DNA from 3 places in the Pseudomonas sp. CLCA07 genome. Region 1 is predicted to be linked to each of the others. Evidence: predicted binding sites of a transcription regulator. Region 1 holds the regulator's gene; each other region holds the start of a gene.
What was found. The regulator sigma-54, encoded in region 1, starts transcription at its own class of promoters, with help from an activator protein. The targets are predictions, from matches to a motif close to ANTGGCATNNANNTTGCTNT.
Positions count from the first base shown of each region.

Region 2: ACWGZX_RS05125 (circularly permuted type 2 ATP-grasp protein) is a predicted target of sigma-54. The motif match lies at 1,821-1,840, and genes of this name have one in related genera.
Region 3: flgB (flagellar basal body rod protein FlgB) is a predicted target of sigma-54. The motif match lies at 1,501-1,520, and genes of this name have one in related genera.

Region 1 is NZ_CM132131.1:4,104,032-4,107,293, reverse strand. Features, by position in the region: gene lptA (lipopolysaccharide transport periplasmic protein LptA) at 1-436, shown strand, start outside; gene lptB (LPS export ABC transporter ATP-binding protein) at 436-1,161, shown strand; gene ACWGZX_RS18785 (RNA polymerase factor sigma-54) at 1,346-2,839, shown strand; gene hpf (ribosome hibernation-promoting factor, HPF/YfiA family) at 2,914-3,222, shown strand; gene ptsN (PTS IIA-like nitrogen regulatory protein PtsN) at 3,235-3,262, shown strand, end outside.
Region 2 is NZ_CM132131.1:1,129,976-1,133,237, forward strand. Features, by position in the region: gene ACWGZX_RS05120 (alpha-E domain-containing protein) at 1-367, opposite strand, end outside; gene ACWGZX_RS05125 (circularly permuted type 2 ATP-grasp protein) at 380-1,789, opposite strand; gene ACWGZX_RS05130 (ribonuclease E inhibitor RraB) at 2,182-2,523, opposite strand; gene ACWGZX_RS05135 (hypothetical protein) at 2,737-2,970, opposite strand; gene ACWGZX_RS05140 (PLDc N-terminal domain-containing protein) at 3,181-3,262, opposite strand, start outside.
Region 3 is NZ_CM132131.1:1,465,471-1,468,732, reverse strand. Features, by position in the region: gene ACWGZX_RS06720 (S-type pyocin domain-containing protein) at 1-1,054, opposite strand, end outside; gene flgB (flagellar basal body rod protein FlgB) at 1,563-1,970, shown strand; gene flgC (flagellar basal body rod protein FlgC) at 1,974-2,417, shown strand; gene flgD (flagellar hook assembly protein FlgD) at 2,433-3,158, shown strand; gene flgE (flagellar hook protein FlgE) at 3,190-3,262, shown strand, end outside.

The sequences.
Region 1 (3,262 bases):
CGACGCCCAGCTGGACGACAAGAACGGCGTTGCTACTTATACGGGCGACGTGATCATCACCCAGGGCTCGATGAAGGTTACCGGCAATAAAGTGACCATGACCCGCACCCCGACTGGCGACATTGACGTGGTGACCTCGGTGGGCAATCTGGCCTACTTCGAGCAACTGCAAACTGAAGGCGACCCCAAGCCTGTCCAGGGCTGGGGTGTGACCATCCAGTACCACGCCACGCAAAATCGCGTAGTACTGATCGACAAGGCCAAGGTTATCGACAAGGACAACAACATCACCCAAGGCGAGAAAATCGTCTACGACACCGAGAAAAAGCTTGCCAGCGCCGGTCGCGCTACCGGCAGCAAGGTGACCGAGTCGCGTCCGCGTATCGACATGGTGATCCAGCCGAAGAAGAAAACCGACGAGCAAAAGGCCCCGTAATGGCAACTCTGAAAGCTCAGCATCTGGCCAAGAGCTACAAGAGCCGCCAGGTCGTGCGTGACGTCAGCCTGTCGATTGACAGCGGTCAAATCGTCGGCCTGCTGGGTCCCAACGGCGCCGGCAAGACCACCTGCTTCTACATGATTGTCGGCCTGGTGCAGGCCGATCAGGGCCGTGTGCTGATCGACGATCTGGACGTCAGCCACCAGCCAATGCACGGTCGTGCAAAGGCCGGTATCGGCTATCTGCCGCAAGAAGCGTCGATCTTCCGCAAACTCTCGGTCGCCGACAACATCATGGCGATCCTCGAGACGCGCAAGGAACTCGACAAGGCCGGACGTCGCAAAGAGCTGGAAAGCCTGCTGCAGGAATTCCACATCAGCCACATCCGCGACAACCTCGGCATGAGCCTGTCGGGCGGTGAACGCCGCCGCGTGGAAATCGCCCGAGCATTGGCTACCAACCCGAAATTCATCCTGCTCGACGAACCCTTCGCCGGCGTGGACCCGATTTCGGTCGGCGACATCAAACAGATCATCTACCATCTCAAGGCCAAGGGCATTGGCGTGCTGATCACTGACCACAACGTCCGTGAAACCCTGGATATCTGCGAAACCGCCTACATCGTCAACGATGGCCAGCTGATCGCCGAAGGCGATGCCGCCACTATCCTGGCCAACGACCTGGTTAAAGAAGTCTATCTGGGCCATGAGTTCCGCCTGTAAGCGTTGAGGTGTCTGGCTAGTCGACTGAGCGCTTATCACAGTAAAAATCAACAGGTTTTTATTGTTACAGCGCTCTAGGCAAACACTTCAGTTTCAGGCATATAATTTGCTTATGTTTGGCGCTCCGGCGCCCTGTAGTGGATGGCGCATGTGCGCCGGCGAAATAAGGTGTTAAGCCCCTGCCATGAAACCATCGCTAGTCTTGAGAATGGGCCAGCAGCTGACGATGACACCGCAGCTGCAACAGGCCATCCGCCTGCTCCAATTGTCGACCCTGGACCTGCAACAGGAAATCCAGGAGGCCCTGGAGTCCAATCCGATGCTCGAACGCCAGGAAGAGGGCGACGACTTCGACAACGTCGACCCCTTGGCCGACAAAGCCGAGCAGCAACCCAACGCCGACATTCAGGAACCCTCCTACCAGGAAACCGCCCCCACGGTGGACAACCTCGAGGAAGGCGACTGGAACGAGCGCATTCCCAATGAACTGCCGGTCGATACCGCATGGGAAGACGTTTACCAGACCAGCGCCAGCAGCCTGCCGAGCAACGATGACGACGAATGGGATTTCACTACTCGCACATCGGCCGGCGAGAGCCTGCAAAGCCACCTGTTGTGGCAACTGAACCTGGCACCGATGTCCGACACCGATCGCCTGATCGCCGTGACTCTGATCGACTGCATCAACAATCAGGGCTATCTGGATGAAACTCTCGAGGAAATCCTCGAAGCCTTCGATCCGGAACTGGACATCGAACTGGACGAAATCGAAGCCGTCCTGCACCGCATCCAGCAATTCGAGCCGGCCGGTATCGGCGCTCGTAACCTGGGCGAATGCCTGCTGCTGCAATTGCGCCAATTGCCAGCCAATACGCCTTGGCTCGCCGAAGCCAAGCGCCTGGTCAGCGACTACATCGATCTGCTCGGCAGCCGCGACTACTCCCAGCTGATGCGCCGGATGAAGCTCAAGGAAGACGAACTGCGCCAGGTCATCGAACTGGTCCAGAGCCTCAACCCGCGCCCCGGCTCGCAGATCGAATCCAGCGAAGCCGAATACGTCGTTCCCGACGTTATCGTGCGCAAGGACAACGAACGCTGGCTGGTGGAACTGAATCAGGAATCAGTGCCACGACTGCGGGTCAACGCCCAATACGCCGGATTTGTCCGTCGCGCCGACACCAGCGCCGACAACACCTTCATGCGCAATCAGTTGCAAGAGGCCCGCTGGTTCATCAAGAGCCTGCAAAGCCGTAACGAAACACTGATGAAAGTCGCCACCCAGATCGTCGAGCATCAGCGCGGCTTCCTGGAATACGGCGACGAAGCCATGAAACCACTGGTCCTGCATGACATTGCCGAAGCCGTGGGCATGCACGAGTCGACGATTTCACGGGTGACCACGCAAAAATTCATGCATACCCCACGGGGTATTTATGAGCTGAAATACTTTTTCTCCAGCCACGTCAGCACCTCCGAAGGCGGTGAATGCTCGTCCACAGCGATCCGCGCGATCATCAAAAAGCTGGTTGCCGCGGAAAATCAGAAAAAGCCGTTGAGTGACAGCAAGATCGCTGGTTTACTGGAGGCACAAGGCATTCAGGTGGCTCGCCGCACCGTCGCCAAGTACCGCGAGTCCCTCGGGATCGCGCCTTCGAGCGAACGCAAGCGGTTGATGTAGAGCCACGCCACAGCGTTCCAGTGGTAGATCATTTGATCTACCGCTTTATGCACTGGCAACGAAGGAGAAGCTGTATGCAAGTCAACATCAGTGGACACCAACTGGAAGTGACCGAACCTCTTCGCACCTACATCGGCGAAAAACTCGAACGATTAGAGCGGCATTTCGACAAGATCACCAACGTGCAGGTCACGATGACGGTCGAGAAGCTGAAGCAGAAAATCGAAGCCACCCTGCATATTCCCGGCAATGAAGTGGTCGCAAACGCGGAACATACCGATATGTACGCGGCGATCGACGCACTGACCGACAAGCTGGATAAACAACTCAAAAAGCATAAGGAAAAGACCCAGAGCCTCCTCCAGGGTGCGACCGGTCGTTAACACTCCCAACCCATGATCCGACTTGAAAACATCCTGACCC
Region 2 (3,262 bases), 3.0 Mb from region 1:
CGATCCCGCGAATCTCCAGCCAGGTGGCGTTGATGTTTTCCCACATGTCGGCGGTGATTCGCCCACGCACCGCATGGGCGCTCGCCCGAGCGGCGCCGAGGCAGCTGTAGATGCTCGCCGGGTTGGCCGCGTCCAGGGCGAAAAAGTGCAGCAGCCGTTCGGCATGCAACTCGCCGTGACGCTCCAGGTAATCATCCAGGGTGCCGGTGATCAGCAGCGGCATGGCGAGTTCGTGCAGCCCGTCACCGCGACCATCCTGTGGCATCAGCGACAGCGAATAACTGATGTCGAGCATCCGTGCGAGGTTTTCCGCTCGCTCCAGGTAACGCGACATCCAATACAAATCCGAGGCAGTTCTACTTAGCATGGCAAGCTTCCTTCAATCCTCGACCACCCAGGTGTCCTTGGTTCCGCCACCCTGGGAGGAATTCACCACCAGAGAGCCTTCACGCAAGGCGACACGGGTCAAACCGCCGGGCACAACCCGGGTTTCGCGGCCAGACAATACAAACGGACGCAAGTCGATGTGGCGTGGGGCGATGCCGTTTTCGACAAAGGTCGGACAGGTCGACAGGGACAACGTCGGTTGCGCGATGTACGCGTGCGGCTTGGCTTTGATCCGCGCGCGAAACGACTCGATTTCCGCCGCCGTCGCCGCCGGCCCGACCAGCATTCCGTAACCGCCGGAGCCCTGGGTTTCCTTGACCACCAGATCGGGAAGATTGGCCAACACGTGGGACAGTTCAGATGAATTGCGGCACTGGAACGTCGGCACGTTTTTCAGGATCGGTTCTTCGTCGAGGTAGAAACGGATCATGTCGGTGACAAACGGATACACCGACTTGTCGTCCGCGACTCCGGTACCGATGGCATTCGCCAGCACCACATTGCCGGAGCGGTACGATGACAGCAGGCCCGGAACGCCCAGCATCGAATCCGGATTGAACGCCAGCGGGTCGAGGAATGCATCGTCGAGGCGACGGTAGATCACATCGACGGCTTTCGGCCCGTCTGTGGTGCGCATGAACACCTTGTCATCGCGCACAAACAGGTCCGCGCCTTCCACCAGTTCAACGCCCATCTCCCGGGCCAAAAAGGCATGCTCGAAAAACGCGCTGTTGAAGCGACCCGGCGTTAGCACCACCACGCTCGGATTGTCGATCGGGCTGGAGCTTTTCAGGGTATCCAGGAGCAAATTCGGATAGTGATCGATGGGGGCAATGCGTTGCGCCGCGAACAGTTCGGGAAACAGCCGCATCATCATCTTGCGATCTTCAAGCATGTAGCTCACACCGCTGGGTGTACGCAGGTTGTCTTCGAGCACGTAGTACGTGCCGTCGCCGTCGCGTACCAGATCGACACCAGAGATGTGCGAATAGATATCCCGATGCAGATTCAGCCCTTGCATCGCCAACTGGTATTGCTCGTTGGCCAGCACTTGCTCGGCAGGAATGATGCCCGCCTTGATGATGCGCTGCTCGTGATAGAGGTCGGCAAGGAACATGTTCAATGCCTTGACCCGCTGAATGCAGCCGCGCTCGACGACCCGCCATTCACTGGCAGGGATGCTGCGAGGGATTGTATCGAAGGGAATCAGGCGCTCTGTCCCCTGCTCGTCCCCATAGAGCGTAAAAGTAATCCCGGCGCGATGAAACAACAGATCGGCCTCGCGTCGCCGTTGTGCCAAAAGCTCGTCAGGCGTTTCGGCCAGCCAACGGGCAAACTCCCGATAATGCGGGCGGACCTGGCCGCCGGCATCGTACATTTCATCAAAATAGGTGCGGATCATGCCGTACTCCTTGTCACCCGGACACCTAGGCTTCGCAAGGCCCGTGCCATCGGCATAAACGCTTTGATATCAATCAGTTGGAAATCAACACCGTTAATACCGCACCAATCCCGTGCAGCAAACGCCCCAACTTGATTGCCCCCGCTTCATTGCAAGGCGACGTTGTCGCCTATCACCAGCATAGTCAGAGTTGATTTCACTGCCCGCCCGTCCGTGCGGATAATCCGCGCATTCGCTGGAAAACAGTCAGAACTTCCCTTTAGCCGCCTGCTCAGGCGGTTTTTTTGCACCGGATTCTTGTTTCAGGGTTTTGCCGGAAGGATTTTGCCGCCCCATAAACTAAAACGGCCAACCCGAAGGCCAGCCGTTAGTGCGTGTCACTGTTCATAAGATTATGCGAGTAGCCCTCGTACCTCCTGCTTGACGCCCCATCCTTCAATGATGCCGCCCAGAGGCTCGACCACGGCCTCAAAACATTGCTCGAAATCGCCGATGTCATCGTATGTGGCGTACATGACTTTACTCAGTTCGAGCGCCCATGCGCCGTCGTCGCGCACACTGATTTGCGCATTCAAGGACTCACCACGGTAATGACCAGCTGCTCTGCGGGCCCGCTCCTCGTCGGGAAAAATGGCGTAGAACTCAATGGGATGGAATCTTGAAAAGTCGAAACCGCCTTCTTTCATGCGGCGCAGCACCGAGCTGCTGATGTCTTCTTGATAGGCTGTGCTCATGAAACGTCCCCCTCATATTGATGGATAGACTTTCCGTATTCCCGGCACGCGCAACCGAGTGGTGCGAGCGATGCGGCAACCTCGTTGCCGGTGGGAAGCAAGCATGTAGCTGACAAGACCAGACCTTAGCGATCCATTCGCTGATCTCGATTGCAGAGTAGCCTCAAGAGAGAGCCGCTGCCAAGGACTGGATGAGAATGTGACAGGAGATGTTCAGATTGGCGTGATGCCGAGGATTTGTATGCTGTTCTGGGCTTTAAGACTTTTGACAGTCGCATCGGGAGTTCGCCCTTCCAGATCATTCAGATCCAGTACGGCGGCGACAGGAAGCAGTCGGGCCTTGATGAGTTTGGCGGCATGCTCATTATCCGGGCACTCGTCGCACTCAAAGACTTCATCGACTGTTTCACCGTGATCATCCACGAAAGTGATTTTCCACTTTTGCATCAGTGCCTCCTCGATAAAGCCCATAAATGGGCTTACATGCATCTGGACTTTTTCGCGGACTGTTCGTTCAACGGATTACGGGATTGGAGCCTGAAAAATACATGCCTCATGTAGGAGCCGAGCTTGCTCACGAAAGCGGTGTATCAGTCGACATGTGTATTGACTGATACACCGCTTTCGCGAGCAAGCTCGGCTCCTACAGGGAATGAGTCAGATCCGTACGTCAGCCCGCGGCCCGGTGATGGCCCAGATGATCAGCCCCAGCACCGGCAAGCACGCGATCAACAGCACC
Region 3 (3,262 bases), 2.6 Mb from region 1:
TAATTGGAAAACCGAGGGTGATGGGCGGTGTGTCGGCGGAGGTGAAACTGTAGCTGTTAGTCTTCTGGTCGAACTCCAGCGCCCGAACTGGCACCGCTGATGAAATGCTCCCTCCCGCCGGTGTTGCAACGAGGGTGTATTGGCCAAGGTCACCATAAATCCGGTAGGGAAGATCGATGGTTCCTTCGGTAGCGGCGATTTCATTCAGGTTAGACGGTGCATCTGGCAAGACGGTACTACCAGATAGTTTGAGAGCCGTTTGAGGATAACGCTCGCCGTTACCCAGAGCGGGTGAATAGAGCAAAGCCCCGATCCCAATCGCCGTCGCTCGACTGAGAAGTACGTCCCCCAGCCCTGTCAACAACAAAATGCTTTTACGGATGGCTGCCTCGAAGGTCCAACCGTCCGCGTTTTGGAGAGTAGCGGCACCCGCCACAGTGACCACCTGCGCGGATTGACTAAGGGTTAAATTGAAACTGTAGGCAGTTTCACCTCTAGCCAAGGCAGAATGGATCGCAGCATCTATAGCTGGAGAAGCGTCCTCTAAAATGGAAACAGCCTCGACAAGGATTCGTTTAATGTAGGCGGCTGTCAGAGATTTCAGAAAGTTTTCGTAATAGGCTCGGCGCTCCTCCTCGTGTTCTACTGTATCCAAATAAGCCGCGAATAACTCGGCACTTTCCATACTGTCCAATGACAATGCATCTATGCCAAAAAAGCTATCTGCTTCATACCAGCTGCTACTCATTCTAATTTGTTGCAGGAGCTTGACAATAATGGCTTTCTTTTTTAAGGCGTCCTCCAGTTTATTGAATGGGTGGGTATCAGTAGACGAGCCTATGCGCCCCTCTATTTCATTTCGCACGCCCGACGTGCCATTCGAAAAAACACTTCCTATCTGATCTTGCACCGAATGTGCTATGGCTACCAACTGTGCATATGCGTCGCGCTCTTGGTTGATGGTTTCAATTTTGTGAGCCACAGTAATCGTCGGAATAGCTCCATTCCAATTCAGAGCGCTGTCAAAATTTGATATATCGATAGATTTTTGCATGCGGCATTCCTTGCCATGATTTGAATTCCAATTAGCAGAAGCGCCTAGTTATGCTGCAACAAGGGTGCCACATCAACAGTAGAATATTTACTGGTGATGTCATGATTGAAGATTGGGTAATTACAATGTGAACGATACCTGTAGTAAAATTTCTTACATTAAAAAATCCGATTTCAGGCAGAATTCTTGATGCATTCTGTAGAGAAAATATCGGATTAAAACTTAGTTGATAGGACTATTGTCTATCAGTGAAGCCCCGAAACAACAGGTAGCGGCTGGCGAAGACTGTATTTGGCTGCGTAGCAGTCATCGCCAGCTCCTACAACGACCGGCGCACGATTCGAGAAAGCGGCAGAAAAGCGGCAGATGGCGGAGACCGGTTGCCGCTTTTCTGGCATTGCCGCCTTGCCTGTCCCCGCAAAGCCCCGGTTTATGGGCTTTTTTTATTTGGCACGCCGCTTGCTATGTCTCTGTTACGAAAAATCAGGTCACCCGAAGGTTTCCCGACATGAGCATCAGCTTCGATAAAGCGCTCGGTATCCACGAACAAGCCCTGGGCTTCCGCGCTCAGCGTGCCGAAGTCCTGGCCAACAACATCACCAACGCCGACACCCCGAATTACAAGGCTCGGGATCTGGACTTCTCGAAAGTGCTCGCCGCACAGAACGAGAAAACCAAGAGCGGTACTTTTGCCTTGAACATGACCAACAGCCGTCACATCGAAGCTGAAGGCCTGGGCAATGGCGACGAGTCGCTGCTGTATCGCACGCCGATGCAACCGTCGATCGACCAGAACACCGTGGACGCCCAGCTGGAACAGTCGAACTACGCGGAAAACGCCGTCGGCTTCCAGGCCAGCTTCACCCTGCTCAACAGCAAATTCAAAGGGCTGATGTCAGCCCTGCGCGGAGAGTAAGTCATGTCCCTATCCAGTGTTTTCAACATTGCCGGTAGCGGCATGAGTGCCCAAACCACTCGCTTGAACACCGTGGCCTCAAACATCGCCAACGCCGAAACCGTTTCGTCGAGCATCGACCAGACCTATCGCGCCCGTCACCCGGTGTTCGCCACCATGTTCCAGGGCGGTCAGAACGGCGGTAGCGATTCTCTGTTCCAGAGCCAGGACGCTGCCGGTCAAGGCGTGCAAGTACTTGGTGTGGTCGAAGACCAGAGCAACCTTGAAGCGCGCTACGAGCCGAACCATCCGGCTGCCGACGCCAAGGGCTACGTCTACTACCCGAATGTCAACGTCGTCGAAGAAATGGCCGACATGATTTCCGCGAGCCGTTCGTTCCAGACCAACGCCGAAATGATGAACACCGCCAAAACCATGATGCAGAAGGTCCTGACCCTCGGTCAGTGATAAGGGGCGACTCAGATGAGTGTTACCGATACCACCAGTGGCGTGAGCATCAAGGATGTTTTGGCCAACTCTTCGGTCAAGACCAACACGACCAGCAATGATGGTCTGGCTTCAGCGACCAGCAGTGCCGCTGGCAAAAAAGAGTTGGGCAAAGACGCGTTCCTGCAATTGCTGGTGACCCAGCTGAAGAACCAGAACCCGCTTGAACCACAGGACAACGGCGCGTTCGTGGCTCAGTTGGCGCAGTTCAGCAGTCTGGAAGGCATCACCACGCTGAATGATACGGTCAGCGGCATTGCCGGCAATTACAACTCCTCGCAAGCGTTGCAAGCCTCTTCGCTGGTAGGCCGCTCGGTTATCGCCCAGACCGACACCGCAGTGGTTGATACCTCCAAGAGTTTCAACGGTACGGCAGTCGTGCCGGCATCGACGGACCCGGTGACGGTCAAGATCACCGATGCCGATGGCAAAGTAGTTCGCACCATCGACCTGGGCAGCCAGCCAGCCGGCAACGCCAATTTTATCTGGGACGGCAAGAACGATGCGGGCGAAGTGGCCGCGGCTGGAACATACAAGTTCGCCGCCACCGCGACTTACGACAGCCAGGCGACCTCGCTGGTGACTTACCTGCCGGCAACCGTTAACAGCGTGACCATCAGCCAGACCGGCGGTGAGTTGATGCTGAACCTGGCCGGCCTGGGCAGTATTGCCCTGTCCAAAGTACAAACCATCGGTATATAGAGCCGGCTAACACGGCACAAAGGAGTGGAATATGTCTTTCAATATCGGCCTTAGCGGTCTCTATGCCGCCAACAAACAACTGGACGTAACCGGCAACAACATCG